DNA from 3 places in the Streptomyces sp. NPDC001914 genome. Region 2 is predicted to be linked to each of the others. Evidence: riboswitches for the same ligand, from Rfam matches in the RefSeq annotation. Region 2 holds a riboswitch; each other region holds the start of a gene.
What was found. Region 2 has a riboswitch for thiamine pyrophosphate ahead of thiO (glycine oxidase ThiO). Riboswitches for the same ligand answer to the same signal wherever they lie in the genome.
Positions count from the first base shown of each region.

Region 1: linked by a shared signal. The riboswitch ahead of thiC (phosphomethylpyrimidine synthase ThiC) and the one ahead of thiO (glycine oxidase ThiO) in region 2 are both predicted to bind thiamine pyrophosphate.
Region 3: linked by a shared signal. The riboswitch ahead of ACFYYF_RS32580 (thiamine ABC transporter substrate binding subunit) and the one ahead of thiO (glycine oxidase ThiO) in region 2 are both predicted to bind thiamine pyrophosphate.

Region 1 is NZ_JBIASW010000005.1:122,919-132,875, reverse strand. It holds gene ACFYYF_RS16175 (IclR family transcriptional regulator) at 190-948, shown strand; gene ACFYYF_RS16170 (SsgA family sporulation/cell division regulator) at 1,050-1,487, shown strand; gene ACFYYF_RS16165 (YibE/F family protein) at 1,571-3,076, opposite strand; TPP riboswitch at 3,148-3,304, shown strand; gene thiC (phosphomethylpyrimidine synthase ThiC) at 3,297-5,117, shown strand; gene ACFYYF_RS16155 (VOC family protein) at 5,175-5,570, opposite strand; gene ACFYYF_RS16150 (DUF1801 domain-containing protein) at 5,567-5,929, opposite strand; gene ACFYYF_RS16145 (LysR family transcriptional regulator) at 6,137-7,081, shown strand; gene ACFYYF_RS16140 (VWA domain-containing protein) at 7,078-8,601, shown strand; gene ACFYYF_RS16135 (hypothetical protein) at 8,772-9,635, opposite strand; gene ACFYYF_RS16130 (metallophosphoesterase) at 9,816-9,957, opposite strand, start outside.
Region 2 is NZ_JBIASW010000008.1:298,134-308,090, reverse strand. It holds gene metF (methylenetetrahydrofolate reductase [NAD(P)H]) at 1-53, opposite strand, end outside; gene thiE (thiamine phosphate synthase) at 327-986, opposite strand; gene ACFYYF_RS24070 (Rv2175c family DNA-binding protein) at 1,076-1,447, opposite strand; gene ACFYYF_RS24065 (NAD(P)/FAD-dependent oxidoreductase) at 1,513-2,751, opposite strand; gene ACFYYF_RS24060 (hypothetical protein) at 2,784-3,161, opposite strand; TPP riboswitch at 3,214-3,326, shown strand; gene thiO (glycine oxidase ThiO) at 3,324-4,490, shown strand; gene thiS (sulfur carrier protein ThiS) at 4,487-4,687, shown strand; gene ACFYYF_RS24045 (thiazole synthase) at 4,692-5,486, shown strand; gene pknB (Stk1 family PASTA domain-containing Ser/Thr kinase) at 5,720-7,657, shown strand; gene ACFYYF_RS24035 (deoxyribonuclease IV) at 7,775-8,644, shown strand; gene ACFYYF_RS24030 (DUF4396 domain-containing protein) at 8,726-9,232, shown strand; gene ACFYYF_RS24025 (sulfite oxidase-like oxidoreductase) at 9,296-9,928, opposite strand.
Region 3 is NZ_JBIASW010000015.1:102,843-112,799, reverse strand. It holds gene pyrH (UMP kinase) at 1-180, shown strand, start outside; gene frr (ribosome recycling factor) at 352-909, shown strand; gene ACFYYF_RS32630 (phosphatidate cytidylyltransferase) at 909-2,048, shown strand; gene ACFYYF_RS32625 (hypothetical protein) at 2,136-2,465, opposite strand; gene ACFYYF_RS32620 (DUF6233 domain-containing protein) at 2,477-2,830, opposite strand; gene ACFYYF_RS32615 (carboxymuconolactone decarboxylase family protein) at 3,043-3,516, shown strand; gene ACFYYF_RS32610 (GYD domain-containing protein) at 3,709-4,029, shown strand; gene ACFYYF_RS32605 (GNAT family N-acetyltransferase) at 4,108-4,704, opposite strand; gene ACFYYF_RS32600 (hypothetical protein) at 4,852-5,058, shown strand; tRNA gene ACFYYF_RS32595 (tRNA-Trp) at 5,114-5,188, opposite strand; gene ACFYYF_RS32590 (hypothetical protein) at 5,284-6,087, opposite strand; gene rlmN (23S rRNA (adenine(2503)-C(2))-methyltransferase RlmN) at 6,362-7,468, shown strand; TPP riboswitch at 7,549-7,654, shown strand; gene ACFYYF_RS32580 (thiamine ABC transporter substrate binding subunit) at 7,731-8,828, shown strand; gene ACFYYF_RS32575 (ABC transporter permease) at 8,888-9,957, shown strand, end outside.

The sequences.
Region 1 (9,957 bases), on a different contig from region 2:
GCTCCACCCTTCCGGCGACCGGGTACGCCCGCTGCGGCACGCGTTCCGCCGGTCCAGCCGCGTTCGTCGCCGGGGGAGGCGCCGCCCTCGCACACCCCGCCCGGGGAGCGGGCGGAGTGCCGGACTCCGGCGACCGGGGAACCCGCCCGGCGGCCCCGCACCCCCTCGGCGGAGCCCGAAGCCGCTCCCCTGGACTCGCACACCACCACGCTGATCGGCTCGGTCCAGCGCGCGATGCGTCTGCTGGAGGCCGTCGCCGCACGTGAGCAGGGCGCCCCCGCCAAACAGCTCGCCCGGGAGGCGGGACTGGCGCTGCCGACCGCCTACCACCTGCTGCGCACCCTGGTCCACGAGGGCTATCTGCGCCGCGACAGAGGGCTGTTCTTCCTTGGCGAGGCCGCCGAGCGCCTCGGCAGCAACGGAGCCCGGCAGAAACGTCGCAGCACGATGCGGGACACGCTCGAGCAGTGGCGCGACGCGATCGGCGCACCCGTGTACTACGCGGCCTACCGCGAGGGCGAGATCGAGGTCATGTGTGTCGCCGACACCCCGGCGAACCCCGCCGTCGCGGAGTGGGCCGATTTCCGCGAGACCGGGCACGCCCACGCGGTCGGCCAGTGTCTGCTGGCCCAGCTGGACGACAGATCCCGGCGTGACCACCTCGACCGCTATCCGGTGCGGGCACTCACCGCGTACACGGTGCGTGACGAGGACCGTCTGCTGCGCCGGCTGGAACGGACGGGCCGGATGGAACCGGTGATCGAGCGGCAGGAGTACGCGCTGGGCACGGTCTGTGCCGCGATCCCGGTCACGGCGGGCAGTTCCGCAGCCACCGTGGCCTTCTCCCTCCCGTCCCACCAGGGCGACCGGCTGATCCCCACAGCACGCAGGCTGCAGAGCGAGGTCGGCCGCCGGCTAGGAACACTCGCCCTCTCTATCAGTATCTGAAAACTCACTCCTTGTAATTAGGCATGCACGTTGAGCAAGATTTCCAGCAGTGTCAGGTGGGACCACTCCTGGCCAGTCGAGGGCAAACGACGGGGTAGGCGATGCGCGAGTCGGTGCAGGCAGAGGTCATGATGAGCTTCCTCGTGTCCGAGGAGCTGTCGTTCCGCATTCCTGTCGAGCTGCGATACGAGACCTGTGATCCGTACGCGGTGCGGTTGACCTTCCACTTGCCCGGCGACGCGCCGGTGACCTGGGCGTTCGGTCGGGAACTGCTCATCGACGGGGTGGGCAGGCCCTGCGGGGACGGTGATGTGCACATCGCTCCGGCCGACCCGGAGGCGCTCGGCGAGGTGCTGATCCGGCTTCAGGTCGGCGGCGACCACGCGCTGTTCCGGTCCGGGACCGCGCCACTCGTCGCGTTCCTCGACCGGACGGACCGGCTCGTGCCGCTCGGGCAGGAACGCTCCCTCGAGGGTTTCGACACCTCGCTCGACGCGGTGCTCGACCGCATCCTCACGGAGGAGCAGAGCGCGGGCTGACGCCGCGGCCGGCCCACAGCGGAGGAACGCTTCCTCACAAGGGCCGCCGATGCAGGATGGTTTCAGCGCTGCCTCGGTACGCGTCAGTGCTTGCGACGACGTCCCTTCCCGCCCCGTGCCGGGGTCCTGTCGGCCTGGGGCTGCGCGGGGACGGGTGCGCCGCCCTCGCGGTCCGCGGCGACCACCAGGGCGGCCAGAGCGGTCGTCACCGGCACCGCGGCGACCAGACCGATCGATCCGACCAGCGTGCGCACGATCTCCTCGGCGACCAGTTCGCTGTTGGCGACGGTGCCCACGCTGCTCTGAGCGATCGAGAAGAGCAGCAGCAGGGGCAGCGCGGCGCCCGCGTAGGCGAGGACGAGCGTGTTGACGACCGAGGCGATGTGGTCCCGGCCGATGCGGATACCCGCGCGGTACAGGCCGCGCCAGCCCATCGTGGGGTTCGCCTCGTGCAGTTCCCACACCGCGGACGTCTGCGTCACCGTCACGTCGTCCAGGACACCGAGCGAACCGATGATGACGCCCGCCAGCAGCAGACCGCTCATGTCGATGGACGGGAACAGGCCGTGGATCAGGCCGGTGCTGTCGTCGGTGTTGCCGGTCAGCACGGCCCAGTCGATGAAGAACGAGCCGAGGAAACCGATCAGCACCAGGGAGAGCAGGGTGCCGACCACCGCGACGGAGGTCCGGGCCGACAGGCCGTGACACATGTAGAGCGCGATCAGCATGATCGCGCTGGACCCGACGACGGCCACGAGCAGCGGGTTCGAACCCTGGAGGATCGCGGGCAGGATGAAGAAGTTCAGGATCACGAAGCTGATGGCCAGCGCGACCAGCGCCATGACGCCGCGCATCCTGCCGATCACCACGACGACCACCGCGAAGATCACGGCGAGCAGTGTCAGCGGCAGCTTCCGGTTCGCGTCCGTGACCGAGTACTGGAGGTCCTTGGGGGCGGACGGCTCGTAGGCGACGACGACCTTCTCGCCCTGGTGCAACTGCCGTGACTGGTCCGGCTGCACGATCTCCGTGAACGTGCGGCCCTTGTCCTTCCCGGTGTCGATCCGGACGGTCGCCTTCTTGCATTCCCCCGCGGTCCGGCCCTGGTCGGAGGAACCCCCGGTGGTGGAGGCGGCTCCCACCGAGCTCCCCGAGGAGGCGTTCACGGACTTGCAGTCCACCTGGTCGATCTTCGTGACCGTCGCCTGCTGGGTCTGCCGGTCGAAGCCGACGCCGGTGCGCTCGTGGGCCGGCGCGCCGCCGGGCCACAGGAGCACGAGACCCGCCACGACCGCGGCCGCGAAGGGGATCAGTACCGCGGCGATGACCTTGCGCAGATGCCGGGAGACCGGCGCGGCGGGACCGTGGCTGTGGGAATGCCCGTGCCCGGAGCCCGCCGGCTCGCCGTGCCCGCGGCGGGGACCCGGCTCGTGCCCGTCGCCCGGACCGTGATGATCGCCGTCCGGTCCGTGCCCCTGTCCGTGCCCGTGCTCGTGGCCGGTGCCGGAGCCATGCCCGCGGCCGCCGTCGGAGCCGGGACGCCGTGGTGGCTCGGACGGGGGGAACGGGTGCTGCCGGGTCGTCGTCACCGCCCGATCATCGCAAGAACGTCAAGGGCCCTCTGTTCACCGCGCCAAATATGACGCTAGCGTGGAGGCACCTTTGCACACGCGGGAGCTCGGAGCACCGGGCTGAGAGGACGCTGACCTCCGTCTTCGCGATGTTTCACATGAAACATCGGCGATCGGAAGCCGCTGCGTCGACCGCTGAACCTGTTACCGGGTAATGCCGGCGTAGGGAGTAGGTCAGATGACCGACAAGGATGTACGCACGCCTGCCTTCGGACGGACGGACGGGGCTTCCCCGTCGTCCCCGGACGGCCAGGACAGGCGGTCCATCGGCTGGCACAAGGCGTACGTCGGGGGCACACGCCCCGATCTGCGGGTGCCGGTCCGCCAGGTGCACCTCACCAACGGGCAGTCCGTGACGTTGTACGACACCTCCGGCCCGTACACCGATCCGACCGTCGACACCGATGTGCGCAGGGGGCTGACGCCGCTGCGCGAGAGCTGGATCATCGCCCGCGGGGACACGGAGGAGTACGCGGGCCGTCCCGTCCGTCCCGAGGACGACGGGATCAAGCACACGTCCCCGCGCGGAGGGCTGCGCAACCTCGACGCGGTCTTCCCGGGCCGGCCGCGCCAGCCGCGCCGGGGCCGGGCCGGGCAGGCGGTCACCCAGCTCGCCTACGCGCGGCGCGGAGAGATCACGCCCGAGATGGAGTTCGTGGCGCTCCGCGAGAACGTCGACCCCGAGGTCGTACGGGAGGAGATCGCAGCGGGCCGGGCGGTGCTGCCCGTGAACGTCAACCATCCCGAGATCGAGCCGATGATCATCGGCAAGCGGTTCCTGGTGAAGGTCAACGCCAACATCGGCAATTCCGCGGTGACGTCCTCCATCGAGGAGGAGGTGGAGAAGATGACCTGGGCGACCCGCTGGGGCGCCGACACGGTCATGGACCTGTCCACCGGCCGCAACATCCACACCACGCGTGAGTGGGTGCTGCGCAACTCCCCCGTCCCCATCGGCACCGTGCCGCTCTATCAGGCGCTGGAGAAGGTCGACGGCCGTGCCGAGGAGCTGACCTGGGAGATCTACAAGGACACCGTCGTCGAACAGGCCGAGCAGGGCGTGGACTACATGACGGTCCACGCGGGCGTGCGCCTGGCCTACGTGCCGCTCACCGCGAACCGCAAGACCGGCATCGTCTCGCGCGGCGGCTCGATCATGGCCGCCTGGTGCCTCGCGCACCACAAGGAGTCGTTCCTGTACGAGAACTTCGAGGAGCTCTGCGAGATCCTCGCCGCGTACGACGTCACCTACTCGCTCGGTGACGGGCTGCGGCCGGGTTCCATCGCGGACGCCAACGACGCGGCGCAGTTCGCCGAGTTGAGGACGCTCGGGGAACTCAACGCGGTCGCGAAGCGTTTTCAGGTACAGACGATGATCGAAGGCCCGGGGCATGTCCCGATGCACAAGATCAAGGAGAACATCGACCTTCAGCAGGAGATCTGTGATGAAGCTCCGTTCTATACGCTCGGCCCGCTGACGACGGACGTCGCGCCCGCGTACGACCACATCACGTCCGGCATCGGTGCCGCGATGATCGCCTGGTGGGGCACGGCCATGCTCTGCTACGTCACTCCCAAGGAACACCTGGGGCTGCCCGATCGTGACGACGTCAAGACCGGCGTCATCACCTACAAGATCGCCGCCCACGCGGCCGACCTCGCCAAGGGGCACCCGGGTGCGCAGGAATGGGACGACGCGCTCTCCGACGCCCGCTTCGAGTTCCGGTGGGAGGACCAGTTCAACCTGGCTCTCGATCCGGACACGGCACGGGAGTTCCACGACCAGACGCTGCCGGCCGAGCCCGCCAAGACGGCCCACTTCTGCTCCATGTGTGGGCCGAAGTTCTGCTCGATGAAGATCAGTCAGGACATCAACGAGCGGTTCGGCGGTGAGGTGGCCGACGGTGCCTCCGCCGCGGAGATCTCCGAGGGCATGCTCCAGAAGTCCCGGGAGTTCGCGGAGGCCGGCAACCGCGTGTACCTGCCGCTGGCCGACTGAGCCACCCCACGGGGGCGCGGTCCGGGGAGCACCCCCGGACCGCGGTCCCCGGCCCGGTCACGGCGTGACGTCCTGCGGGTACCAGCGCAGTTCGAGGGTGTTGCCGTCCGGGTCCCGGACGTAGACCGAGGTCGCGGTGCCGCGTGCGCCGAAGCGTTCCACGGGTCCTTCGAGCACGGTGAAGGCTCCCGACGCGATGACCTGGTCCCAGTCCAGCGGTTCCACGGTGAGACAGATGTGGTCGACGTTGGACCCCTCGGGGGCATGGGCGATCAGGTCGATGATGGTTTCCGCGGTCACCCGCACCGACGGGAACGGAGCCTGGCCGAGACGCCATTCGGCGACGCGCACGGGTTCCAGGCCGAGAAGTCCGGTGTAGAAGTCCAGGGACCGTTCGATGTCCTCGACCTTGAGAACAAGGTGGTCGAAGGCCTTCACGCGCAGCGTGGTCATGTCGTCTCCAGGGCTACGGCGTGGCGGAGCCACGCGCTGAACAGGACGGGGTCGATCTCGTCGGCACGCCCGAGCTTTACGGAGGCCATCCGGCGGGCTCCCGCGACGAGCCGGCCCGATGGATCGCTCACGTCCTGGCCGCGCCACAGGCCGAAGGTGACAGAGGACGTGTGGGCCTTGAGCAGGCAGACCGGGGCCCGGCCCGGCTTGTCCCCGAGGCTCCAGGTGGGATGGCCGTGCCACATGGCCCCGGAGTCCTCGGGGAGGGCCGCGTCGATGACGTGCCTCAGTCTCTCGCCGATGTCGCGCAGCGGGCCGTCGAGTCCGTTCAGGTAGGCGGTGATGTCCGCGGAAGGCATGGGTCCCCGTTCGGAAGGATGTGATGGGTGTGGTGGATGGGGTCGTCCGAGCCGGGCTCGGAGTCGTCGTTGGGTGCTCGGGCGGCCGGGGCGTTCGGCTTCTTCCCTCGGCCGGGTGGACGCCTTCCACGATCCACCGCGGGGCGGTACGCCATCAAGGCATGATCGCTGTACGACTGTTGAGCCAGATTTAACGCCGGGGGTTGCATGCTGGAGCGACTGGAGATCGAGACCTTCCTGACGCTGGCCGAGGAACTGCACTTCGGCCGGACCGCCGAGCGGCTGCGGGTCACGACCGGCCGGGTCAGCCAGGTGATCAAGGCGCTGGAGCGCAGAATCGGCGGCCTGCTGTTCGAGCGCACCAGCCGTTCCGTCCGGCTCACCCCGATCGGCCGGCAGCTCGCGGACGACCTGGCACCTCTGGTCGCCGGGATCGAGGCCGCGCTGCGGAGGGCGGCCGACGCCGGCCGGGGCGTCACCGGAGAGCTGCGGGCCGCCTTCCTCGGCGAGTGGACGGCGCCGGCGCTTCTCAGAGCCGTCGCCCTGTTCGGTGAGCGTCACCCGGACTGCCGCGTCGACGTGCGCGAGGTACAGCTCTCCAACTCCCGGGCGAGCCTGGTGGACGGTTCGGTCGACGTGCTGCTCGCCTCGTTCCCCTTCGACGGAATGGCCTGCGGACCGGCCCTGCTGCGGGAAGGACGGGTCCTCGCCGTCGCGGCCGGTCATCCGCTGGCCGGCGAGGAACGGCTGTCCCTCGAAGTGCTCGCGGAACACCCCGTGGTTCAGTACCCCCAGGTGACCTCGGCGGCGTTCAAGCGGGACCGCACACCGGACCACACCCCCTCGGGCAGGCCCGTTCCGAAGGGCCCGGTCGGCGAGTCCTTCTCCGAGATGCTGACCCTGGTCGCGATGGGCCGGGGCGTCCTCCCGGTCGGGGAGCACTCGCGGCAGTACTACCCCCGGCCCGACATCGCCTACGTACCCCTTCACGACGCCCGCCCGATCGAACGGGGACTGGTCTGGAGGGAGGGCAACACCAGCGAGCGCCTGCGGGAGTTCGTCCGGGCCGCGACGGACGCGGCCACCCCGTCCCACGCGCAGGCGTATGGATCGGATCCATCGACGGCTTCTCCGGGGAGACTGGGCGCATGACACCGACATCGATGAGCAAGGGCGCCAACCTTCCCGTTGCCGCGCAGGAGGTGCGGGTCGTGCTCGGCTGGTCCGGAGGCCCCGGCGCGCCGGACGCCGATGCCTCGGCCCTGCTGCTGCGCGCGGACGGGCGGGTCCGCGACGACGGTGACTTCGTCTTCTACAACCAGCCCAGACATGCCTCCGGCGCCGTGCGTCACGCGGGCAAGCGCCGTGAGGGCGACGGGACGACGGACACCGTCGAGGTGGATCTGCGCGCCCTGGAGCCGGAGGTCGAGCGGGTGGTCCTGGGCGCCTCGGCCGACGGCGGCACGTTCGGCGGACTGTCGGGTCTGCGACTGAGACTGTTCGACGCCAGGACCGGCGACGAGCTGGCGTTCTTCGACATGGAGGCGACGACGGAGACGGCGTTCATCGGAGGCGAGCTGTATCTGCGGGGCGGTGCGTGGAAGTTCCGCGCGGTGGGCCAGGGATACGCCTCCGGGCTCGCGGGCCTGGCCACCGACTTCGGGATCAGCGTGGACGAGGAGCCGGGCACTTCCGGGACCCCGGACGCGACGAGCGCGACCGCCTCACCCGCACCCCCGCCGCCATCGGCTCTCCCGCCGGTCCCGGCACCGATGACCGCTCCCGTCCCCCCGCCGCCTCCGTCGGCTCCGGCACCCCCGCGCGCCCCCGCGCCCCCGGCCGCTCCCGCCTCGCCGGCACCCCCGGGGCCCCAGGCACCCCCGGCCCCGGGTGCCGGACCGGCTCCTCGCCTCGTCAAGGGAGAGGAGCGGCTGCCCGTGGACATGCGCAAGCGGCTCTCCCTGCGCAAGGAGCAGGTGGCGGTCAGTCTTCGCAAGCACGGGGCCGTGGGTGTCCGCGCCCGCGTCATCCTGGTCCTGGACGCCTCCGGCTCGATGTCGTTCCTGTACTCCAAGGGCGTCGTGGCCGACGTCGTGGAGCGGATGGCCGCGGTCGCGGCCCAGCTGGACGACGACGGGGAGATGCAGGCGTGGACCTTCGCGTCGAACCCGGCGCGGCTGCCGGACCTCGCCCTGGGTGATCTGCCGGAGTGGCTGGAGCGCCATGTCCGGGTCGGTGAACTGACCTTGTTCCGGCGAAAGAAGCCGAAGAAGGGCCTCCTGCCGGGGCAGGTGGACATGCGGGCGGTCGGCATCCAGAACGAGGAGCAGAAGGTGATCGCCGAGGTCCGGGCGTTCGTCCGTGAGCACCCGGCCGCCGATCCCACGCTGGTGCTCTTCTTCTCCGACGGCGGTGTCTACCGCAACAAGGAGATCGAGAAGGAGCTGATGGAGGCGGTGGACGAGCCGGTCTTCTGGCAGTTCGTCGGACTGGGTCGCTCCAACTACGGCGTTCTGGAACGGTTCGACACCCTGCCGGGCCGGCGCGTCGACAACGTGGGCTTCTTCGCCGTCGACGACATCGGCCACGTACCCGATCCGGAGCTCTACGACCGGCTGCTGTCCGAGTTCCCGTCATGGATGAAGGAGGCGCGGCGGCTGGGCATCGTCTGAGACGGTCCGACGCGGCGGAGGACGCCCGCCGGACGCCGCCGACCCGTTCCGGGCAGCCGTGAGGGACCGCCCGTCCGGCGGCCGGAAAAGGCCGCACCGGCACCGGTGTGCGGGCCCGCGCACCCGCGCGGGCCCTCTCCTGCCTCGGACCCGGCCGTCGGCCGGCCGGGTCACTCGGGCTGGTGTTCAGGTCCTCCGAAGTCCGGGCTGGTGAAGTCCGGGCTGGAGAAGCTCGGGCGCGGGCCCGCCGCGGGTCCGCCCTCGGGGCTGCTGAACCCCGGCCGGTCGTACCCGAGGTGGGGTATGCGGCTGGGGGCCGGTGCGGGGCGGCCCAGTGCCGCCGAGCCCGGGTCCGCGAGGGCTTCCCGGAGGAACGGCATGATGCCGCGCTCCAGCAGGGCGTCGCGCCAGGCCTCCTTGGCCCGGGCGACCTGTCCGTTCAGTTCGTCGCCCGCGTCCGCCAGGAGGGAGGACGAACTGTTGCGCAGGGCGGTCAGCAGCAGTCCGGCCGCGGCGACCAGGATGGCTGCCGCCGTGACCGCGCCGAAGACCCATCCGGTGGTCAGAAGGGTTCTGGCGATGGTCGGCTCGGGGTCGAGCATCCTCAGGACGTATCCGACGAGGAGGAATATCGCCGCGGCCGTCCCGGCGAGGACGGGGGCGAGCACCGCGACGACGGCGACCGCTCCGGCCCCGGCGGTCTCGGTGACCTCTCCCACGGTGGCGGCGAGCCCCATCGCGGTCGTGCCCGGCTCGGTGGAGCCGGCGTCCTCGCTCGCGACGGGGGCGGACCGCACCGGGCGGCGCAGTTCGCTGCGGATCTTCACGTAGTGCGCGTACTCGTCCGACGCGGCGGTCGTGATGAGGGCCGTGGCGTTGAGCGCCATGGTGCGCAGTTGTTCGAGGTTGAGCCGCTGGCCGACAGCGGCGAGTTCCGGGCGGTGTGGTGCGGAGCGCAGCGCCTCATCGAGGATCCGCTCGTATTCCTGGCGGTCCTCGCTCAGCAGGTGCTGCGGAACGCTGTTCATCTGCATCCCCCGATGCTCCGTAGGGCTGATGGCTCGCACGCTGACGAGCCGTTGGGCAGAAACGGAGGGGAGCCTGCTACGGATAAGCCGATGGTAGAGCGGCGACGGCACGCCGTGACAGGGGGTTTCCAGAAATTGGCCCCTGTCCGGAGCGGTCCGCCGGCCGGACGCCTGTCCGGTGAACGCTCAGATATCCAGCGGAAGTTGTTGGACCAGCAGCTTTCCGGCCATGGTCACTCCGCCGTCCATGGCGATGGCCAGGCCGTCGGCGTAGACGTGGGGTCCTTCGATGACGGGACCCGCTCCGGCCTCGCCGTCCTCCGGGCCC
Region 2 (9,957 bases):
TCGCGCACCGTGCGTGCGCGATCAGTCCTGGTGGAAGCAGATCCGAGGGCCATACCCGCAGGTTAGCCAGAGGGCGTCGGTCGCCCAACCGAACCGCTGACTTTTGTCCGATCTGTCGATTTCTTGTCCACCCCTCGGACAGCGTCCCCGCCGGACTCTCGGACAGGAGCCTCACCCGATCGCCGGACAGCGGCCTCGCCCGATCGTCGGACGGCACCCCCGCCCGTTCGCCGGACGGCGCCTTCGCCCGATCGTCGGACGACGGCCCCGCCCGATCGTCGGACAGTGACCCCGCCGAAAAGGCCTCCGCGCGCGGCGGCAGGCCCTCAGATCTCCCGGAGCCGCTTCGCGAACTCGGCCGCCGCGGCGCCCGGGTCGTCCGCCTCGGTGATCGCCCGTACGACGACGACACGGCGGGCGCCCGCTTCGAGCACCTCGTCCAGCCGGCCGAGGTCGATGCCGCCGATCGCGAACCAGGGACGGTCGGTGCCGAGGGCCGCCGTGGCGCGGACCAGGCCGAGTCCGGGCGCGTGGCGGCCGGGCTTGGTGGGGGTGGGCCAGCAGGGGCCGGTGCAGAAGTAGTCCACGCCGTCCTGGACGGCGGCGGCCCGGGCCTCGGCCTCGGAGTGCGTGGAACGGCCGACGATCACGTCGTCGCCGAGGATCGCGCGGGCCGCGGGAACCGGCAGGTCCCCCTGGCCCAGATGCAGGACGCCGGCGCGGGCGGCGTGGGCCACGTCCGCCCGGTCGTTGACCGCGAGGAGCTTGCCGTGCCGGGCGCAGGCGTCCGCGAACACCTCCAGGTGCTCCAGCTCCTCCGCCGCCTCCATGCCCTTGTCGCGGAGCTGCACGATGTCGACACCGCCCGCCAGGACCGCGTCGAGGAACCCGGCGAGGTCGCCCTGGCGCCTGCGGGCGTCGGTGCACAGGTAGACGCGGGCGTCGGCGAGGCGGCCCCGGGCGGTCGTGGCGGCGTTCTCGGGCATGCGTGGTCCCCCGTTGTCGGTGCGCGGGGAGCGCGGCGGCCGGGAGGGTCCCGCCGCCGTGCTCCCCGTGCCGGACGGTCTCGTTCAGGTCAGACGGCGAGCGCCTGGGCGCGGCGCTTCACCTCCGTGCCGCGATTCTCGCTCAGGGCCTGCGCGGGGGTGCCGGGCAGGGTCGGGTCGGGGGTGAAGAGCCATTCAAGGGCCTCTTCGTCGGAGAAACCGTCGTCCCTCAGGAGCGTCAGGGTGCCGACCAGGCCCTTGACGACCTTCTGTTCGTCCACGTCGATGAAGTCGGCGGGGACGTGCAGCGCGCGGTTCTCACCACGGCGTACGGCGATGAGCTGGCCCTCCTTGACCAGCTGCCGGACGCGCGTCACCTCGACGCCGAGCTGCTCGGCGATGTCGGGGAGGGTGAGCCAGGCGGGGACGAGAGCATCGGTCTTTGCGTCAATCTCGGTCACGGGACAAGCCTGCCATCCCGGACCGACAGCCGGAAGCCGAGGGCGTCCGACCCGGGGTGACGGAATCAGGCCGTGGCGCCCTTCAGGGGCCTCGACGGGTCCGCGAGCAGCACCGGATCCATCGTGGCGCCCGCCTCGATCAGCCGGCGGCCCTGGGCGAGATCCCTCGGGCGGCCCACCGCCAGGAGGGCGACGAGCCGCGTCTCGCGGAGCCAGCACACCGACCAGGAGGCGCCCGAGGGGTCGCCGCGCCACACCAGGGTGTCGACGGGCGTGTGGTGGCCGACGTACTGCACGAAACGGCCGAACTGCTCGGACCAGAAGTACGGCACGGGGTCGTAGGCGGCGGGCGTCTGGCCGACGATGTTCAGGGCGACCGTGCGCGGGCCCTGGAGGGCGTTGTCCCAGTGGTGGACGAGGAGGCGTTCCTCGTAGCGGCCGGAGGGGAAGGAGGCGCAGTCGCCGACCGCGTACACGTCCGGCAGGGAGGTGCGCAGATGGTCGTCGGCGACGATCTCACGGTGGGCGCCGAGTGCGATGCCGGAGTCGGCGATCCAGGCGGTGGCCGGCCGCGCGCCGACCCCGACCACGACGGCGCCGGCCGGGACCCGGGAGCCGTCGTCCAGGACCACCGCGCCGGGCTCGACACGCTCCACGCGCGCGCCGGTGCGCAGCGTGGCCCCGCTGTCCGCGTACCAGGCGGCCATCGGGGCGGCCACCTCGGGCGGCAGCGCCCCGGCGAGCGGCCGGTCGGCGGCTTCGACGACGGTGACCGCGCAGCCCGCCTCGCGCGCGGCCGTCGCGAACTCCGCTCCGATCCAGCCCGCTCCGACCACCACGATGTCGTGCTGGCGGGCGAGGACGGGCCGCAGCCGGTCGGCGTCGTCCAGGGTGCGCAGCAGATGCACGCCGGGCACGCCTTCGGCGCCGGGGAGCCGGATCGGTTCGGCGCCGGTGGCGACGACCAGGACGTCGTACGGGACGGGTCCCGCGTCCGTGTCCAGCTCGTGGTCGCCGGCGCGCACGCCGAGCGCCTCGCTGCCGAGCCGGAGATCGATGTCCAGGGCCTCGAAGTCGATGTCGAACGCGGAGCCCTCGGCCTTGCCGAGCAGGACGGCCTTGGACAGCGGCGGCCGGTCGTAGGGCTGATGCGGCTCCGCGCCGATCAGCGTGACGGTGCCCGTGAAGCCCTGTTCGCGCAGGGCGACCGCGGTCTGCACCCCGGCCATGCCCGCGCCCACCACGACGACCCGCCGTGCCGCGGGCCTCTGCGGCTGGGACTGTGCCTGCGTCTGATCGCTCACCTGATCACCATAGACACCTGACAATCCGTCAGTCAGCGGACGTGCTCGGTGACCTGTTGCACACAGCCGGTGTCGGCCGGTTCCTCCACGACGCTCGTCCCGGTGCCCGGCTGCGACTCCCACGTCCAGGTCTCCTCCAGCCGCACCCGGCCGTCGGGCAGGTCCACGACGAGGGACACGCAGTGCCCCGACGCGGTGGTCCCGTCCCGCTTGAGCTGCACGTACCGGAAGTCGAGGCGGTCGCCCTCGCGGGTTCCCACGAGGTGTCCGCGGACGACGTCGCCGCCCGCGTAGTCGGCCCAGACCACGCCGTCCTCCTCGTGATAGGTGAACCGGGTGCGGGTGCCGACCTGGCCCGGGGCCTGGTCGGCGACGGGGGCGAGCACGAGGCCGTCGAGCGGTCGCGCCATGGGCGGAGGCTCCCTTACTGAGACGGACGGGGGCGGGCTAGGGTGGCCAACGTAAAGCACTCGCGGGAGCCCGGACGCACCGGGCTGAGAGGGAGGCTGGGCGGCCTCCGACCGTACGAACCTGATCCGGGTCATGCCGGCGAAGGGAGGGGCTGGACGCCCATGCCGTCTGCACGTTCGTCGGACGTCCTCGTCGTCGGGGGCGGAATCATCGGTCTGGTGACGGCCTGGCGGGCCGCGCAGCGCGGGCTCGCGACCGCGCTCGTGGACCCCGGGCCCGGCGGCGGGGCCGCGCAGGTCGCGGCCGGGATGCTGGCCGCCGTCACCGAGCTGCACTTCGGCGAGGAGACCCTGCTGGGCCTCAACCTCGCCTCCGCCCGCCGTTATCCGGACTTCGCCGCCGAACTCTCCGAGGCGAGCGGCCAGGACCTCGGCTACCGCAGGAGCGGCACGCTGGCCGTCGCGCTGGACGCCGACGACCGCGCCCATCTGCGCGAACTGCACGCGCTCCAGGTCCGCTCGGGGCTGGAGTCGGAGTGGCTGAGCGGCCGTGAGTGCCGCCGCCTCGAGCCGATGCTCGCGCCCGGCGTGCGCGGCGGACTGCGGGTGGACGGCGACCACCAGATCGACCCGCGGCGCCTGGCCGCCGCCCTGGTCACCGCGTGCGAGCGGGCCGGGGTGACCGTGCACCGTACCTGGGCGGAGCGTCTGAGCGTCGTACGGGAGCGGGCCGCCGGGGTCGTCACCGCGGACGGCACCGCCCTCGCCGCGGACCGGGTGGTGCTGGCGGGGGGCAGCTTCAGCGGGCGTCTCGCGGGCGTCCCCGAGGACGCCGTGCCGCCGGTGCGCCCGGTCAAGGGACAGGTGCTGCGGCTGACCGTGCCGCGGCACTTCGCGCCCTTCCTGAACCGCACCGTGCGGGCCGTGGTGCGCGGCAGCCACGTCTACCTGGTGCCGCGCGAGAACGGCGAGCTGGTGGTGGGCGCGACCAGCGAGGAGCTGGGCTGGGACACCACCGTGACGGCGGGCGGCGTGTACGAGCTGCTGCGCGACGCCCACGAGCTGGTCCCCGGGATCACCGAGCTGCCGCTCACCGAGACCCGCGCGGGGCTGCGCCCCGGCTCGCCCGACAACGCGCCGCTGCTCGGCCCGAGCGCGCTGGACGGGCTGCTGCTGGCCACCGGGCACCACCGCAACGGTGTGCTCCTGACGCCGGTGACCGGCGACGTGATGGCCCACGTCCTGACCACGGGCGAACTCCCCGCCGAAGCCCGCCCCTTCACTCCCCTGCGCTTCGGCGCCACGGCCCGCACGGAGCTGCCGGTATGAACATCGTCGTCAACGGGGAGCGGCGCCGGATCGCCGCCGGAACCGCTCTCGACGCGCTCGTCGCGACCCTCACCCCCTCGTCGTCCGGGGTGGCCGCCGCCCTGAACGAGACCGTCGTCCCGCGAGCGCAGTGGCCGTCCACCTCGCTCGCCGAGGGCGACCGCGTCGAGGTCCTCACCGCCGTCCAAGGAGGCTGAACCCATGGCAGACGACCCCTTCGTCCTCGGCGGTACGGCCTACGCGTCCCGGCTCATCATGGGCACGGGCGGCGCGCCCAGCCTCGACGTGCTGGAGCGCTCCCTGGTGGCGTCCGGCACGCAACTGACGACGGTCGCGATGCGGCGCGTGGACGCGTCCGTGCACGGCTCGGTCCTGTCGGTGCTGGCCCGGCTGGACATCCGTGTCCTGCCGAACACGGCCGGCTGCTACACCGCGGGCGAGGCGGTGCTGACGGCCCGTCTGGCGCGCGAGGCGCTGGGCACCGATCTGGTGAAGCTGGAGGTCATCGCCGACGAGCGCACCCTGCTGCCCGATCCGATCGAGCTGCTCGACGCGGCGGAGACGCTGGTCGACGACGGCTTCACCGTGCTGCCGTACACGAACGACGACCCGGTGCTGGCGCGGAAGCTGGAGGACGTCGGCTGCGCGGCGATCATGCCGCTCGGCTCGCCCATCGGGTCCGGGCTCGGGATCCGCAACCCGCACAACTTCGAGCTGATCGTCGAGCACGCGCGCGTGCCGGTGATCCTGGACGCGGGAGCGGGCACGGCGTCGGACGCCGCGCTCGCGATGGAGCTGGGGTGCGCGGGGGTGATGCTGGCCTCGGCGGTGACACGGGCGCAGGAGCCGGTGCTGATGGCGGAGGCCATGCGGCACGCCGTGGAGGCGGGGCGCCTGGCGCGGCGGGCGGGACGCATCCCGCGGCGCCACTTCGCGACGGCGTCCTCGCCGGTGGAGGGCATGGCGGCGCTGGACCCCGAGCGCCCCGCGTTCTGAGCACCGGCCGGCGCGCCGCCGGTCCGCCGGGTCCGCCCGCCGCCGGTTTCCGGCCGGGCGGACGGTGCACGTTGTCGCGCCGGGTGCTTGCGGTCACGGACGGGACATGATCGGACATCCGTACGTCGAACAGGTCTTCGTACGGACGGTGTGCGTCACAGCTCGGCTGCAGTCGGGGCCCCGTATCGGCCGAACGGGGGCCCGTGACAGTGGCGGCTCGTAGACTCACCTGCGTGGATACGACCCTTCAGGACCCGCTTGTCGGACACGTGCTCGACGGCCGCTATCGCGTCGAGGCACGAATCGCGGTCGGCGGGATGGCCACGGTCTACAGGGCCCTGGACACCCGCCTCGACCGCGTGCTCGCGCTCAAGGTGATGCACCCGACGCTGGCCGCCGACGCCTCGTTCGTCGAACGGTTCATCCGCGAGGCCAAGTCGGTGGCCCGGCTGGCGCACCCGAACGTGGTGCAGGTCTTCGACCAGGGGGCGGACGGGTCGTACGTCTACCTGGCCATGGAGTACATCGCCGGGTGCACCCTGCGCGACGTGCTGCGCGAGCGCGGCGCCCTGCAGCCGCGGGCCGCGCTCGACATCCTGGAGCCGGTCCTCGCCGCTCTCGGCGCCGCCCACCGCGCGGGGTTCGTGCACCGGGACATGAAGCCGGAGAACGTCCTGATAGGGGACGACGGCCGGGTCAAGGTGGCGGACTTCGGGCTCGTCCGCGCCGTGGACACGGTGACCAGCACGACGGGCGCCGTCCTCGGCACCGTGTCGTACCTCGCCCCCGAGCAGATCGAGCACGGCACCTCCGACACCCGGGTCGACGTCTACGCCTGCGGTGTCGTCCTCTACGAAATGCTCACCGGCGCCAAGCCGCACACCGCGGACTCCCCCGCCCAGGTGCTCTACCAGCACCTGCACGAGGACGTGCCGCCTCCGTCGGCCGTCGTGCCGGGCCTCGCGTACCCGCTGGACGAGCTGGTGACCGCTGCCACGGCCCGCAACCCCGAGGTCCGCCCGGCCGACGCGGTGTCCCTGCTCGGCCAGGTCCTCGAGGCGCGGGCCGGCCTCACCGCCGACCAGCTGGACGCGATCCCGCCGGGCGCCCTGTCCGTGGGCCACGACAACGCCGACGACCGTACGAGCGTGATCCCGCGCTCGCTGTCCGTCCCCCGTCTGCTGCCCGTGAACGAGGACGACTCCCTCGACCGGACCAGCCGGTTCGAGCAGAGCAGCCCCTTCACCACCGCGCCGGTCCAGCAGCGGGCGGCGGCCACGCGGCCGCCGCGGCGCGGGATGCTGCTGGTCGTCGCCGCGATCGTGGCCGTGCTCGGCCTCGGCGCCGGTGTCTGGTACATCAACTCGGGTCAGTTCACCAAGGTCCCGCCGGTCCTGGCGAAGACGGAGGCGCAGGCCAGAACCCAGCTGCGGGGCGCCGGACTCGACGTCAAGCAGGTCAAGCACGCCTACAGCGACACCGTGAAGCGGGGCACGGTCATCAGCACCGACCCGAACGTCGGCGAGCGCATCCGCGACAACGACTCCGTGACGCTGACCGTCTCCGACGGCCCCAAGACGGTGAAGGTGCCCGACCTCAAGGGCCTCGCCCTGTTCAAGGCCAGGGAGGTCCTCAAGGGCGACGGGCTCGTCGCGGGCATGGTCACGCGCGCGTTCAGCCAGGACGTGACCAAGGGCTTCGTGATCGGTACGGACCCGGCGGCGGGCACCACCCGGCACTCGGGTTCGGCGATCGCGATCGTGGTGAGCAAGGGCAGCCCGGTGGAGCTGCCCGACGTGACCGGCTCCTCGGTCGAGGACGCGACCGCGGAGCTGGAGGGCGCGGGCCTGAAGGTGAGGATCGCCCCGGAGCGGGTCAACTCGGAGTTCGACAAGGGCCAGGTCGCCCAGCAGTCGCCGCGCGCCGGCCGTGAGGCCGCCACGGGCGACACGGTGACCCTGACCCTCTCCAAGGGCCCCGAGATGATCGAGGTCCCGGACGTCGTGGGCGACAGCGTGGACGACGCCACGAAGGCGCTCAAGGACGCCGGGTTCGAGGTCGACGAGGACCGCGGGCTCCTCGGGCTCTTCGGCGACACGGTCAAGAAGCAGTCGGTGGACGGCGGCGACACGGCACCCAAGGGCTCGACGATCACGATCCAGATCCGCTGAGCGGATCCGCCGCGGGGCACCTCACGACGTGTCCGCGGGAGGCTCCACGGACGCGTCGCCGAGCGCCCCACGGGTCCGCCCGTGGGGCGCCCGGCGGCGCGTGACACCCTGACGGGTGTGACCAGCAAGCAGCTCCGCAACCCCGTCGGCGGCCACGTCCCCGTGGCCGGCGGCCTCAACTCCGTCGGCCTGGCCTACGCCCGTGACCTCGCGGCCGAGACCGTCCAGGTCTTCGTCGCCAACCCGCGCGGCTGGGCGACGCCCGCCGGGAACCCCCGGCAGGACGAGGACTTCCGCGCCGCGTGCGCCGCCGGATCGATCCCCGCGTACGTCCATGCCCCGTATCTGATCAACTTCGGTTCGCACACCGAGGCGACGGTCGAGAAGTCGGTGGAGTCGCTGCGGCACTCGCTGCGGCGCGGACGGGAGATCGGCGCCCTGGGAGTGGTCGTGCACACCGGGAGCGCCACCGGCGGCCGGGAACGGTCCGTCGCGCTGCGGCAGGTGCGCGACCGGCTGCTGCCGCTGCTGGACGAACTGACCCACGACGACGACCCGTTCCTGCTGCTGGAGTCGACGGCCGGCCAGGGCTCCTCCCTGTGCTCCCGCACCTGGGACTTCGGACCCTACTTCGAGGCGCTGGACGCGCACCCCAAGCTCGGCGTCTGCCTCGACACCTGCCACATCTTCGCCGCGGGCCACGATCTGACCGGCCCGAGCGGCATGCACCAGACCCTCGATCTGCTGGTCGACACCGTCGGCGAGGGACGGCTGAAGCTGATCCACGCCAACGACTCCAAGGATGTGGTCGGCGCGCACAAGGACCGCCACGAGAACATCGGCTCCGGCCACATAGGCGAGGACCCGTTCCGCGCCCTGATGACCCACCCCGCCACGGAGGGCGTACCGCTGATCATCGAGACGCCCGGCGGGAAGGAGGGCCACGCGGCCGACGTGGAGCGGCTGAAGAAGCTCCGCGACGGATAGTCCTCCGATCCTGCGGAATACCCCAGGGGGGTATACGGTTCCTTCCGTACGAAGGAGCCGTACTCGAACCTGGGGGAATGCATGCGACACGAGGCACACGCCCACGCGGACATACACACGCACACGCACGACCAGCACCGGGGGCCGGCCGCGGCCACCTGGTCCATGGCCGCGACGGCCACCCTGCACTGCCTCACCGGCTGCGCCATCGGCGAGGTGCTCGGCATGGTGGTGGGCACGGCGCTCGGGTGGGGAAACCTGCCGACGACGGTCCTGGCGGTCGCGCTGGCCTTCTTCTTCGGTTACGCCCTCACCCTGCGCGGGGTGCTGCGGGCGGGCGTCGGATTCCGCACCGCCTTCCGCGTCGCACTGGCCGCGGACACCCTGTCCATCGCGGTGATGGAGCTGATCGACAACGGGGTCATCACCCTCTGGCCGGACGCGATGGACGCGCAGCTCGACGACCTGCTGTTCTGGGGGTCGCTGCTGATCTCGCTCGCCGTGGCCTTCGTGGTCACGGCGCCGGTCAACAAGTGGACGATCGGCCGGGGCAAGGGGCACGCGGTGGTGCACCGGTACCACCACTGACCCACCGGGACACCGGCCGGGGAACCGGCACCGGGGACGCGCACCGGCACTCGGGCCGCGGGCTCAGAGCTCGGGGCCGTCCCCGGGTTCCTCCTGGTAGGAGTAGCGCTGCTCGCGCCAGGGGTCACCCACGTTGTGGTAGCCGCGCTCCTCCCAGAAGCCCCGGCGGTCGGCGGTCATGTACTCGACGCCGCGCACCCACTTGGGCCCCTTCCACGCGTACAGATGCGGGACGACCAGGCGCAGCGGGAAGCCGTGCTCCGCCGTCAGCAGCTCGCCGTCCTTGTGGGTGGCGAAGATGGTGCGTTCGGAGGCGAAGTCCGCGAGCCGCAGGTTCGAGCTGAACCCGTACTCGGCCCAGACCATCACATGGGTGACGGCGGGCGCCGGCGGGGCTATCTCCAGGATCGTGGAAGCGCGGACGCCACCCCATTCGGCCCCGAGCATGCTGAACTTCGTGACGCAGTGCAGATCGGCGACGACGGAGGTGTACGGGAGTGCGGTGAACTCGTCGTGGGTCCAGCACTGCTTCCCGCCGTCGGCGGTGGCGCCGAAGACCCGGAACTCCCAGCGCTCGGGGCGGAACTTGGGGACGGGGCCGTAGTGCGTGACCGGCCAGCCGCGCTGGAGTCGCTGTCCCGGCGGGAGCTCCGACGGTGCTGTTTCTCCAGATTCGCGCTCCACCGGCTGACCCATGACTCCATCCTGACAGACGGGGAACAGTG
Region 3 (9,957 bases), on a different contig from region 2:
AGCTACGGCGAGGTCATCACCCGGGACCTCAAGGTCGCCGACATGACCGCCATCACGCTGTGCCGGGACAACAAGCTGCCGATCCTGGTCTTCGAACTCCTGGCGGAGGGCAATATCGCGCGGGCGGTCAAGGGTGAGAAGATCGGCACACTCGTGGGCGACCAGAGCGGCCGAGCCTGACGGGGAAGGCTCTGGACCGGTTATGCCTTCCGGTCCGGGACGGACCCCGACCGGGGGATGGACAATGTCCTGCCGGTCCGGAACCGTGCAGGAACAAGACGCGACGCAGCCGGCCGCCGAACCCGACGAGGACAAGCTGCCGGGCCTACTCAAGACACGCAGGAGCAAGTGGTGATCGAAGAGACCCTCCTCGAGGCCGAGGAGAAGATGGAGAAGGCCGTCGTGGTCGCCAAGGAGGACTTCGCCGCGATCCGCACCGGCCGTGCGCACCCGGCGATGTTCAACAAGATCGTGGCCGACTACTACGGCGCGCTGACGCCGATCAACCAGCTGGCCTCGTTCTCCGTCCCGGAGCCGCGCATGGCCGTGGTGACCCCGTTCGACAAGAGCGCGCTGCGCAACATCGAGCAGGCGATCCGCGACTCCGACCTGGGCGTCAACCCCAGCAACGACGGCAACATCATCCGGGTGACGTTCCCCGAGCTGACGGAAGAGCGCCGCAAGGACTACATCAAGGTCGCGCGGACCAAGGGCGAGGACGCCAAGGTCTCGATCCGCGCCGTGCGCCGCAAGGCCAAGGACGCCCTCGACAAGCTCGTCAAGGACAAGGAGTCCGGCGAGGACGAGGTCCGCCGTGCGGAGAAGGAACTCGACGACACCACGGCGAAGTACGTCGCCCAGGTGGACGAGCTCCTGAAGCACAAGGAAGCGGAACTGCTCGAGGTCTGATGAACGACTCTTCCTGGGGAGCGCCGCCACAAGCCGGGTACTGGGGGCCGTCCGAGCAGGGGCCTGTCCAGGGGGCGGCCCCGGCGGGTCCCACGTACGATGCGCATGACGCGCAGCACACTCGGCCCATGCCCACCGCGCCCGACGTACCCGCACACGGCGGAGACCAGGATGACGACAGGGGGGCCGCTCGGCTGAGCGGCCCCTCGGTCCGCAACGACCCGCCGGCGACGGCGCCCTACGGGGATCCGTCGCACAACCCGCAGAGCCCGCAGGAGCCCATGCCCAGCACCGCACCCGAGCCCGCCCCCGCACCGCAGAAGAAGAGTGCGGGACGCGACCTGGGCGCGGCCATAGGAGTGGGCGTCGGGCTCGGCGCGGTGATCGTCGCGTCGCTGTTCGTCGTCAAGGCCGTCTTCGTCGGCGTGATCGCGGTCGCCGTGGTGGTGGGGCTCTGGGAGCTCACCTCGCGGCTGCAGGAGCAGAAGGGCATCAAGGCGCCCCTCGTGCCGCTCGCGCTCGGCGGGGCCGCCATGGTCGTCGCCGGATACGTGCGCGGCGCCGAGGGTGCCTGGGTGGCCATGGCGCTCACCGCCCTGGCCGTCCTGGTCTGGCGGATGACGGAGCCGCCCGAGGGCTACCTCAAGGACGTCACGGCGGGGGTCTTCGCGGCCTTCTACGTGCCGTTCCTGGCGACCTTCGTGGCCATGATGCTCACGGCCGACGACGGTCCGCGCCGCGTGCTGACCTTCCTGCTCCTGACGGTCGTCAGCGACACGGGCGCGTACGCCATCGGCTGGCGCTTCGGCAAGCACAAGCTGGCTCCGCGGATCAGCCCCGGAAAGACCCGCGAAGGTCTGTTCGGAGCGGTCACCTTCGCGATGGCGGCGGGTGCGCTGTGCATGCAGTACCTGATCGACGACGGCACCTGGTGGCAGGGTCTGATCCTCGGCCTCGCGGTCGCGGCCAGCGCCACGCTCGGTGACCTCGGCGAGTCCATGATCAAGCGGGACCTCGGCATCAAGGACATGGGCACCCTGCTGCCGGGCCACGGCGGCATCATGGACCGGCTGGACTCGCTGCTGCCGACGGCTCCGGTCGTCTGGTTGCTGCTCGTGCTCTTCGTCGGATCCGGCTGATCGTTTTTTCGCACGCGCTTGCGGCGGTACGCGTTCACGGCGTACGTGTCCGCGGCGCGAGCACGTCGACGACACCACCCCTTCGGGTCATCCGATCACCTCACCGTGATCCCCGTGACCCGGAGGGGTGGTGTCGTATGTGCGGGGCCGGCCGCCCTGCCAATCCACCCACCGTGGATCGTCCAGGTACTCCCATGCGTCGGGCAGGCCCGCGCGGCGCAGGAACTCGACCACGTCGGCGTCGCTGTGGGCGAGGCCGGCGCTCCGCCCGCGGATCGTGACGCGGCGCCCGCCGGCTCCGGCCGGGCGGCCGACGGTGACGGGGGCCGGTGTCCGATCTGCGTCCGGTTCCGCCTGCTGATGGTCCGGCTCCGCTTGTTGGTGGTCCGACTCCGCCTGTCGGTGGTTCGGCTGCATGCGTTCGTGGTTCACAAGACACCCAGATCCGTGTCGGGGCGGCAGTACGGGCATGCCGTCACGCCGTCTTCGGTGATCGCCCGGAGAGCCTGCTCGCGCGCGAGAGGCTTCGTGTTCTTCCCCGCCATGCCGCAGTCGCCCGTGTGGACGGCATCGGGGGTCGCGCCGCTGCCGTCGCCACCGCCCGCTCGTCGCATCGCGAGCTTCCAGCCGAGGGGTGGTGGGGGTGAGGTGCGGGCCGCGCGGGTGGCGGCGGCCTCCTGGCGCTCCAGCTCGGCGATGGTGTCGTCGGTGCGGCGCAGCTGCCAGAGCAGCCAGGCGCGGACGCTGCGCAGGTGCTGCAGACGGGACACTGTTTCGGGCACATGTTCGATTCTAGGTCTTGGTGGGGCGTGGTGACAGCACCCCCTCGTGTGCCCGTCCGCATCCCGGGCCGAACCCCACGGATTTCTCGCGGAGGAGAGTCGCCCGCCCCCTCGCGAAGAGGAGACGCAGGTCACATTCAGGTCGGTCACACCGTGCCGAGCCGCTTCGTCAATCAGGTGTAGCCACGAGGAATCGACCCAAGGAGCGCACCATGGAAGCCCGTCTGAACCTCTTCGCCAGCCCGGTGTCGGCCAAGGTCATGAAGCACATCGTCGCCGCCGGCAGGCCGCTCGCGGAGTCGACGCTGCCGCTCGCGACGCAGGAGCTGGTGAAGCTTCGCGCCAGCCAGATCAACGGCTGCGGGTTCTGCACCGACATGCACAGCAAGGACGCGGAGGCCGCGGGCGAGACGTCCGTGCGCCTCAACCTGGTCGCGGCCTGGCGGGAGGCGACGGTGTTCACCGACGCCGAGCGCGCCGCCCTGGAACTGACGGAGCAGGCCACGCGCATCGCCGACGCGGCGGGCGGCGTCACGGACGAGTGCTGGGCGAACGCCGCCAAGTACTACGACGAGGAGCAGCTCGCCGCCCTGGTGTGCTGCGTCGCGCTGATCAACGCCTTCAACCGTGCCAACGTCATGATCCAGCAGCCCGCGGGCGACTACCGGCCCGGTCAGTTCGCGTAAACGGGCGTCAGCGTAAGCCGGGGTGAGCGCAGGCAGGGGGCGCAGGCCGGGGTGAGGCGCGGCGGGGCCGGCCGGACGGCGGGTGGTGTCTTACGGGTGAATCCCGCCGTTCCCCGGTCGGCGGCGGGGGCGACAACGGGAAGACCTTCCGCGTACCGCGTACCGGACACGTCGCAGGCAGGGAGTACTGCTATGCCGAAGTTCCTCATCCAGGCCCGCTACACGCCCGAGGGGGCGAAGGGCGTGCTCAAGGAGGGCGCGAGCGGTCGCCGCGCCGCCGTCGAGCGCGTCGTCGCCGGCCTCGGCGGGACCGTCGAGAGCATGTACTTCTCCTTCGGGGAGGAGGACTTCGTGTGCATCCTCGACTTCCCCGACGCGGTCTCCATGGCCGCGGTGAGCCTCAGCGTCAAGGCCAGCGGCGCACTGCACACCAGGGCCACGCCCCTCCTCACCCTCGACGAGATCGACGAGGCGACCCACAGAGAGGTCGCCTTCCGCCCGCCGGGGGCTTAGCCCGACGGTCCTGCCCGGGCCACCGCGCCGCGCGAGGGCTCCGGCCGCCGTCCTCAAGGTCCGACAACCTCCTGGCACTCACCTGCCGGAGCGCTGCGATGGGTCCTGACGGGGATGTCGGCCGGCTAAACCGGACGTCGCGGGCGAGGACCACACGCCGAACCACTGCTCGGCGCCGTACTCCTCGAACCGCTCCACCTCCGTGAACCCCAGCTTGGCCGCGAGGCGTATCGAGCGGTCGTTGGCGCTCTGCGTGCACAGCACCAACGGCTCGCCGGGGAGGGCGTCGGCGAACCAGCCGAGTGCCGCCGCGCACGCCTCGGCGGCGTACCCGTACCCCCACGCCTCCGGCAGGAACATGTAGCCGAGTTCGGCCTCTCCGGCATCCGGACGGACGTGACCCGGGCGCTCCGCGTCGCGCCGATCGAGCGTGATCATGCCGATCATGACTCCGCCGAGATCGATCACGAAGAAGCCGGGGCGCCGCCCGGGCACCTCAGGTGCCGTGCGCTCGAGCTCATCACGCGGTCGAGGGCCACCGATGTAGGTACCAACCTCTGGCGAGGCGAACAGCTCGATGAACGCCGCACGGTCGCGGGCCTCGGACTCGCGGAGCACGAGCCGTTCGGTCCGTATCGGGGCAGGTGGCCAGGCTACGGGTCCCAACTCGGTCATGCCGGGCAAGCTATCGCACGCCCGACGCCCTGAACCACGCCAGCTCCACGGCGTGTTGGTCGATCCGACCGCAGACGGGATGGGAGCTGGAGTGGGTGAGAGGTTGGGAATGGGATGGGGGGCGAAGACCCGCAGTAGCGTGACCGCATGGATGAACCCCGGATCAAGGTGTACGGCTCGGCGACCGAAATCACCGTCGCGGCCAATGCCGCAGGGCTGCGCGACCTGGCCGAGCGGCTCATGGGACTGGCGGATCCCGAACTCAGGGACGGCTACCACGAGCATCTCGAGGGCGGCATCAACCTCGAAGAGGGCTCGGTCAGTCTGATCCTGGCCAGAGACGAAGCGCTGTAGCGCCTGCACAGACCCAGCGTCAATACCGTCTGGAACAGGGCGGATTCGGAGAAGGCGGAACCGGCCGGATTCGAACCGGCGTCCTCGCGGTTTTGGAGACCGCGCGCGACGACCTCTGCGCTACGGCTCCGCCCCCTCCGCCATCCTAAGGTCGCCCCCTGCTGCCGAGGTGGCACTAGTGCCTTTGCCGGGCCTGTCCGTCCAGGGACTTGGAGAACGCGGGCTTCACCTCCTCGTGGCCGGTTGGAGGAGCGAGTCCTGGCCGTAGGGGTAGAACCACGGGCTCCAGTCACCTTCTTGGAGGTGGGAGAGCGCGATGAGGGCGTCGGCGGCGTTCTTGCAGCGTGGGTGTCGTGCCGCGAAGGACGCGATGCGGGGGCGCTGCGTGAGCAGCCAGTCGGCGACGGGGCGCGGGTCGCCGTCGTACCACCACTGGAAATCGAACTCCTCCCACAGGAATTCCGTCCCCCAGCCCACTGCCAGTCGGACGAGGCCGGCATCCGCGGCGGGGCCGGAGAGGCCGGCGATGTGGTCCAGCCATGGCTCCAGGCCGCCCGTGGCGTGGGCGACGCCTTCCAGGAGATCGCGGATGTCCTGCGGGGACCGGCCGTCGGTCAGGGCGAGGGTGAGCAGTGCCCGGAACGCCTGCTCGACCGCGGTGCGCTCGGCGACCGGCCAGCCGATCAGTTCGGCTCCGTACCGGCCGAGATTGCGCAGCTCATAGGACGGGTCGGTGTCAGAGCCTTCCGGGCCGCAGCGGCGCAAGGCACGCGGTATGAGGCGGCGCCACAGGACCGGGTACTGGTCAGCGTCCCAGTGATCGACGACCTTGCCCATGAAGCCCCGGAGGACGTCGACCGGCACATCCCGCGGTTCACCGCCGAGTACGCGAAGTTCCGCTTCCGTGAAGCAACGAGTGCACCCCGCCACCGGCCGGTCGAGCTCCGGAGGGGAGGCGAAGATCCGGTCCACCTCGGCGAGAGAGAGCCGCCACGTCGCGTACGGGTCGGGGACAGGCTGATCGAGCATGACGGCTACCTACCGTGACTCCGCACGGTGAGCCGGGCGAAGATCGCGACGCTACACCGGTTCCCGCCCGGCGGGTACCCGTTTCCCGACGCAGGCGAGGCCAGGATCCGCAGGGTCGGGCCGACTGCCCGCCCCTGAAAGCCGCGCACGGGCTGCCGGGCCGTTCCTGGGCCGTGCGGAGCCGGCCGATGGTGACCGGCGGCGTTCGCGGGTGATCGCCCCCACCCCGCTCCGGCCTGGGCCGGTGCTGTTGATCTGCGACACTGGTAACGCCATGCCTAAGCCCGGAGAACTCACCTTTGTCGCGCCGCGCGGAGCCAAGAAGCCGCCGCGGCACCTTGCCGATCTCACGCCTGCCGAGCGCAAAGAGGCGGTTGCCGCGATCGGTGAGAAGCCGTTTCGTGCCAAGCAGCTCTCGCAGCACTACTTCGCGCGGTACGCGCACGACCCCGCCGAGTGGACGGACATCCCCGCCGCCTCGCGCGGCAAGCTCCAGGAGGCGCTGCTTCCCGAGCTGATGACGGTCGTACGTCACCTCTCGACCGACCAGGACACCACCCGCAAGACCCTGTGGCGGCTCTTCGACGGCACGCTCGTCGAGTCCGTGCTCATGCGCTACCCGGACCGGGTGACCATGTGCATCAGCTCGCAGGCGGGCTGCGGGATGAACTGCCCGTTCTGCGCCACCGGACAGGCCGGTCTCGACCGGAACCTGTCGACCGGCGAGATCGTGCACCAGATCGTCGACGGCATGCGGGCGCTGCGTGACGGCGAGATCCCCGGGGGTCCCGCCCGGCTCAGCAACATCGTCTTCATGGGGATGGGCGAGCCGCTCGCCAACTACAAGCGGGTCGTCGGCGCGATCCGCGCCCTCACCGACCCCGAGCCCGACGGGCTGGGGCTGTCGCAGCGCGGCATCACCGTCTCGACGGTCGGGCTGGTCCCCGCCATCAACCGGTTCGCGGACGAGGGCTTCAAGTGCCGCCTCGCGATCTCCCTGCACGCCCCGGACGACGAGCTGCGCGACACCCTCGTCCCCGTGAACACGCGGTGGAAGGTGCGTGAGGTGCTGGACGCCGGCTGGGGATACGCGGACCGCTCCGGGCGCCGTCTGTCCATCGAGTACGCGCTGATCCGCGACATCAACGACCAGGCGTGGCGGGGCGACCGGCTCGGGCGGATGCTCAAGGGCAAGCCCGTGCACGTCAACCTCATTCCGCTGAACCCGACCCCGGGTTCGAAGTGGACCGCTTCGCGGCCCGAGGACGAGAAGGCGTTCGTCGAGGCGATCGCCGCCCATGGCGTCACGGTCACCGTCCGGGACACCCGGGGCCAGGAGATCGACGGAGCGTGTGGTCAGCTCGCCGCGACCGAGCGGTAGTCTGAACCGAGTCGGTCCGTTTCGGCATCTTCGTCATTCGATGCCGTCATGACCTGACATCTTCACCGTCCGACATCTTCATATTCCGACAGGGGAGCGCCACAGCGCTGAGAGTGCGGGACAGACCGCAGACCCTCTGAACCTTGCCCAGGTCATTCTGGGTAGGAAGTTCGGTCATTACTCAAGCTGTTGCGCCCTGCCCGGGAACCGTCAGAGGTCCCGGGCAGGGCCGCGTCTCTTCCTGGTCACCCAGGAGGAATCAGTGATCACCAACACCAGCAGCGGCAGACGGCTCGCGGTCACGGCCGTCGGGCTCGGCCTCGTCGCGCTGCCCGTCCTGTCCGCGTGCGGCTCGTCCGACAGCGCCGGCTCGGGCGACTCGAAGACGATCACGCTCGTCAGCCACGACTCGTGGCTCGTGTCGAAGAGCGTCCTCGCGGACTTCGAGAAGCAGTCCGGCTACAAGGTCCGCGTCCTCAAGGACGGCGACGCCGGGCAGGCCGTGAACAAGGCCATCCTGACCAAGGACAACCCCCAGGGCGACGTCTTCTTCGGCGTCGACAACACCCTGCTCTCCCGCGCGCTCGACAACGGGCTCTTCCAGCCGTACGAGGCCAAGGGCGCCGACCAGGTCCTGCCGCAGTACCGCGCCGACCAGGCCAGGCACCGCGTCACGCCCATCGACACGGGCGACATCTGCGTCAACTACGACAAGGCCTGGTTCAGCAAGCACAAGCTGGCGCCGCCGCGGTCCTTCGACGACCTGGCCGAGCCCGCGTACAAGAACCTCCTCGTCACCGAGAACGCCGCCACCTCCTCGCCCGGCCTCGGCTTCCTGCTCGGGTCCGCCGCGCACTACGGCGACCAGGACTGGCAGGGCTACTGGAAGAAGCTCAAGGCCAACGGGGTCAAGGTCGTGGACGGCTGGGAACAGGCGTACAACGAGGAGTTCTCGGGGTCCGCCGGCGGCAAGAAGGCCAAGGCCGACCGGCCGCTCGTCGTCTCGTACGCCTCCTCGCCGCCCGCCGAGGTCATCTACGGCGACCCGAAGCCGACCACGGCCCCGACCGGGGTCGCGGACGGCACCTGCTTCCGCCAGGTGGAGTACGCGGGTCTGCTCAGCAACGCCAAGAACGCCAAGGGCGGCAAGGCGCTCCTGGACTTCCTGCTCACCAAGGAGTTCCAGGAGGACATGCCGCTCAACATGTTCGTCTACCCGGTCCGTGAGGGTGCGCGGGTGCCGGCAGAGTTCACCCGGTACGGTCCGCAGGCCAAGGATCCCGAGACCCTGGCGCCCGCGAAGATCGCCGCCGACCGCGACCAGTGGGTCAAGTCGTGGACCTCGCTCGTACTGAAGTAGCCGACCGGGCCGAAGCGGCCGACGGCCCCGGTGGAACCACCGGGGCCGGACCCGCGGACATGGCTCCGCACCGGGCCCGCGGAGGGAACGCGGCGCGCTTCGCCCTGATGGCGCTGCCCGTCGCGTTCTTCGCGGTGTTCTTCGCCTATCCCGTCGCCGCGATCGTCTCGCGCGGGCTCCACGGGGACGGCGGCTGGCAGCTGGGCCGTATCTGGGAGGTCGCGACCCGGTCCGACATCCGGCACGTGCTGTGGTTCACCACCTGGCAGGCGCTCGCCTCGACGGCGCTCACGCTGCTGGTCGCGCTCCCCGGCGCGTACGTCTTCGCGCGCTTCGACTTCCGGGGCAAGCAGGTGCTCCGGGCGGTGGTGACGGTGCCCTTCGTGCTGCCGACCGTGGTCGTCGGCACGGCGTTCCTCGCGCTGGTCGGCCGGGGCGGGCTGCTCGACGAGCTGTGGGGTCTGCGCCTGGACACCACCGTGTGGGCGATCCTGCTCGCGCACGTCTTCTTCAACTACGCGGTCGTCGTACGAACCGTCGGCGGGCTCTGGTCGCAGCTCGACCCGCGCCAGGAGGAGGCCGCGCGCGTGCTCGGCGCCTCGCGCCTGGCGGCCTGGCGCAGGGTGACGCTGCCGGCGCTCGGGCCCGCCGTGGCCGCCGCCGCCCTCATGGTCTTCCTCTTCACCTTCACCTCCTTCGGCGTGGTGCAGATCCTCGGCGGCCCCACCTTCTCGACCCTCGAGGTCGAGATCTACCGCCAGACCTCCGAGATCTTCGACCTCACGACGGCGGCGGTGCTGACCATCGTCCAGTTCGTGGCCGTCGGCGCGATCCTCGCCGTGCACGCGGCGACCGTACGCCGGCGGGAGACCGCCCTGCGTCTGGTGGCCCCGGAGACGACCGCCCGCCGGCCGCGCGGCGCGGGACAGTGGGCGTTCCTCGCGGGCGTGCTCGTGAGCATCGCGGTCCTGCTCGTGCTGCCGCTCGCGGTCCTCGTCCAGCGGTCCCTCGGCGCCCCGGGACTCGGCTACTACCGGGCCCTGGCCGACGACGACGGAGGGGTCTTCCTCGTCGCCCCGATCGAGGCCGTCGGCAACTCGCTGGAGTACGCGCTCGCCGCCACCGCCAT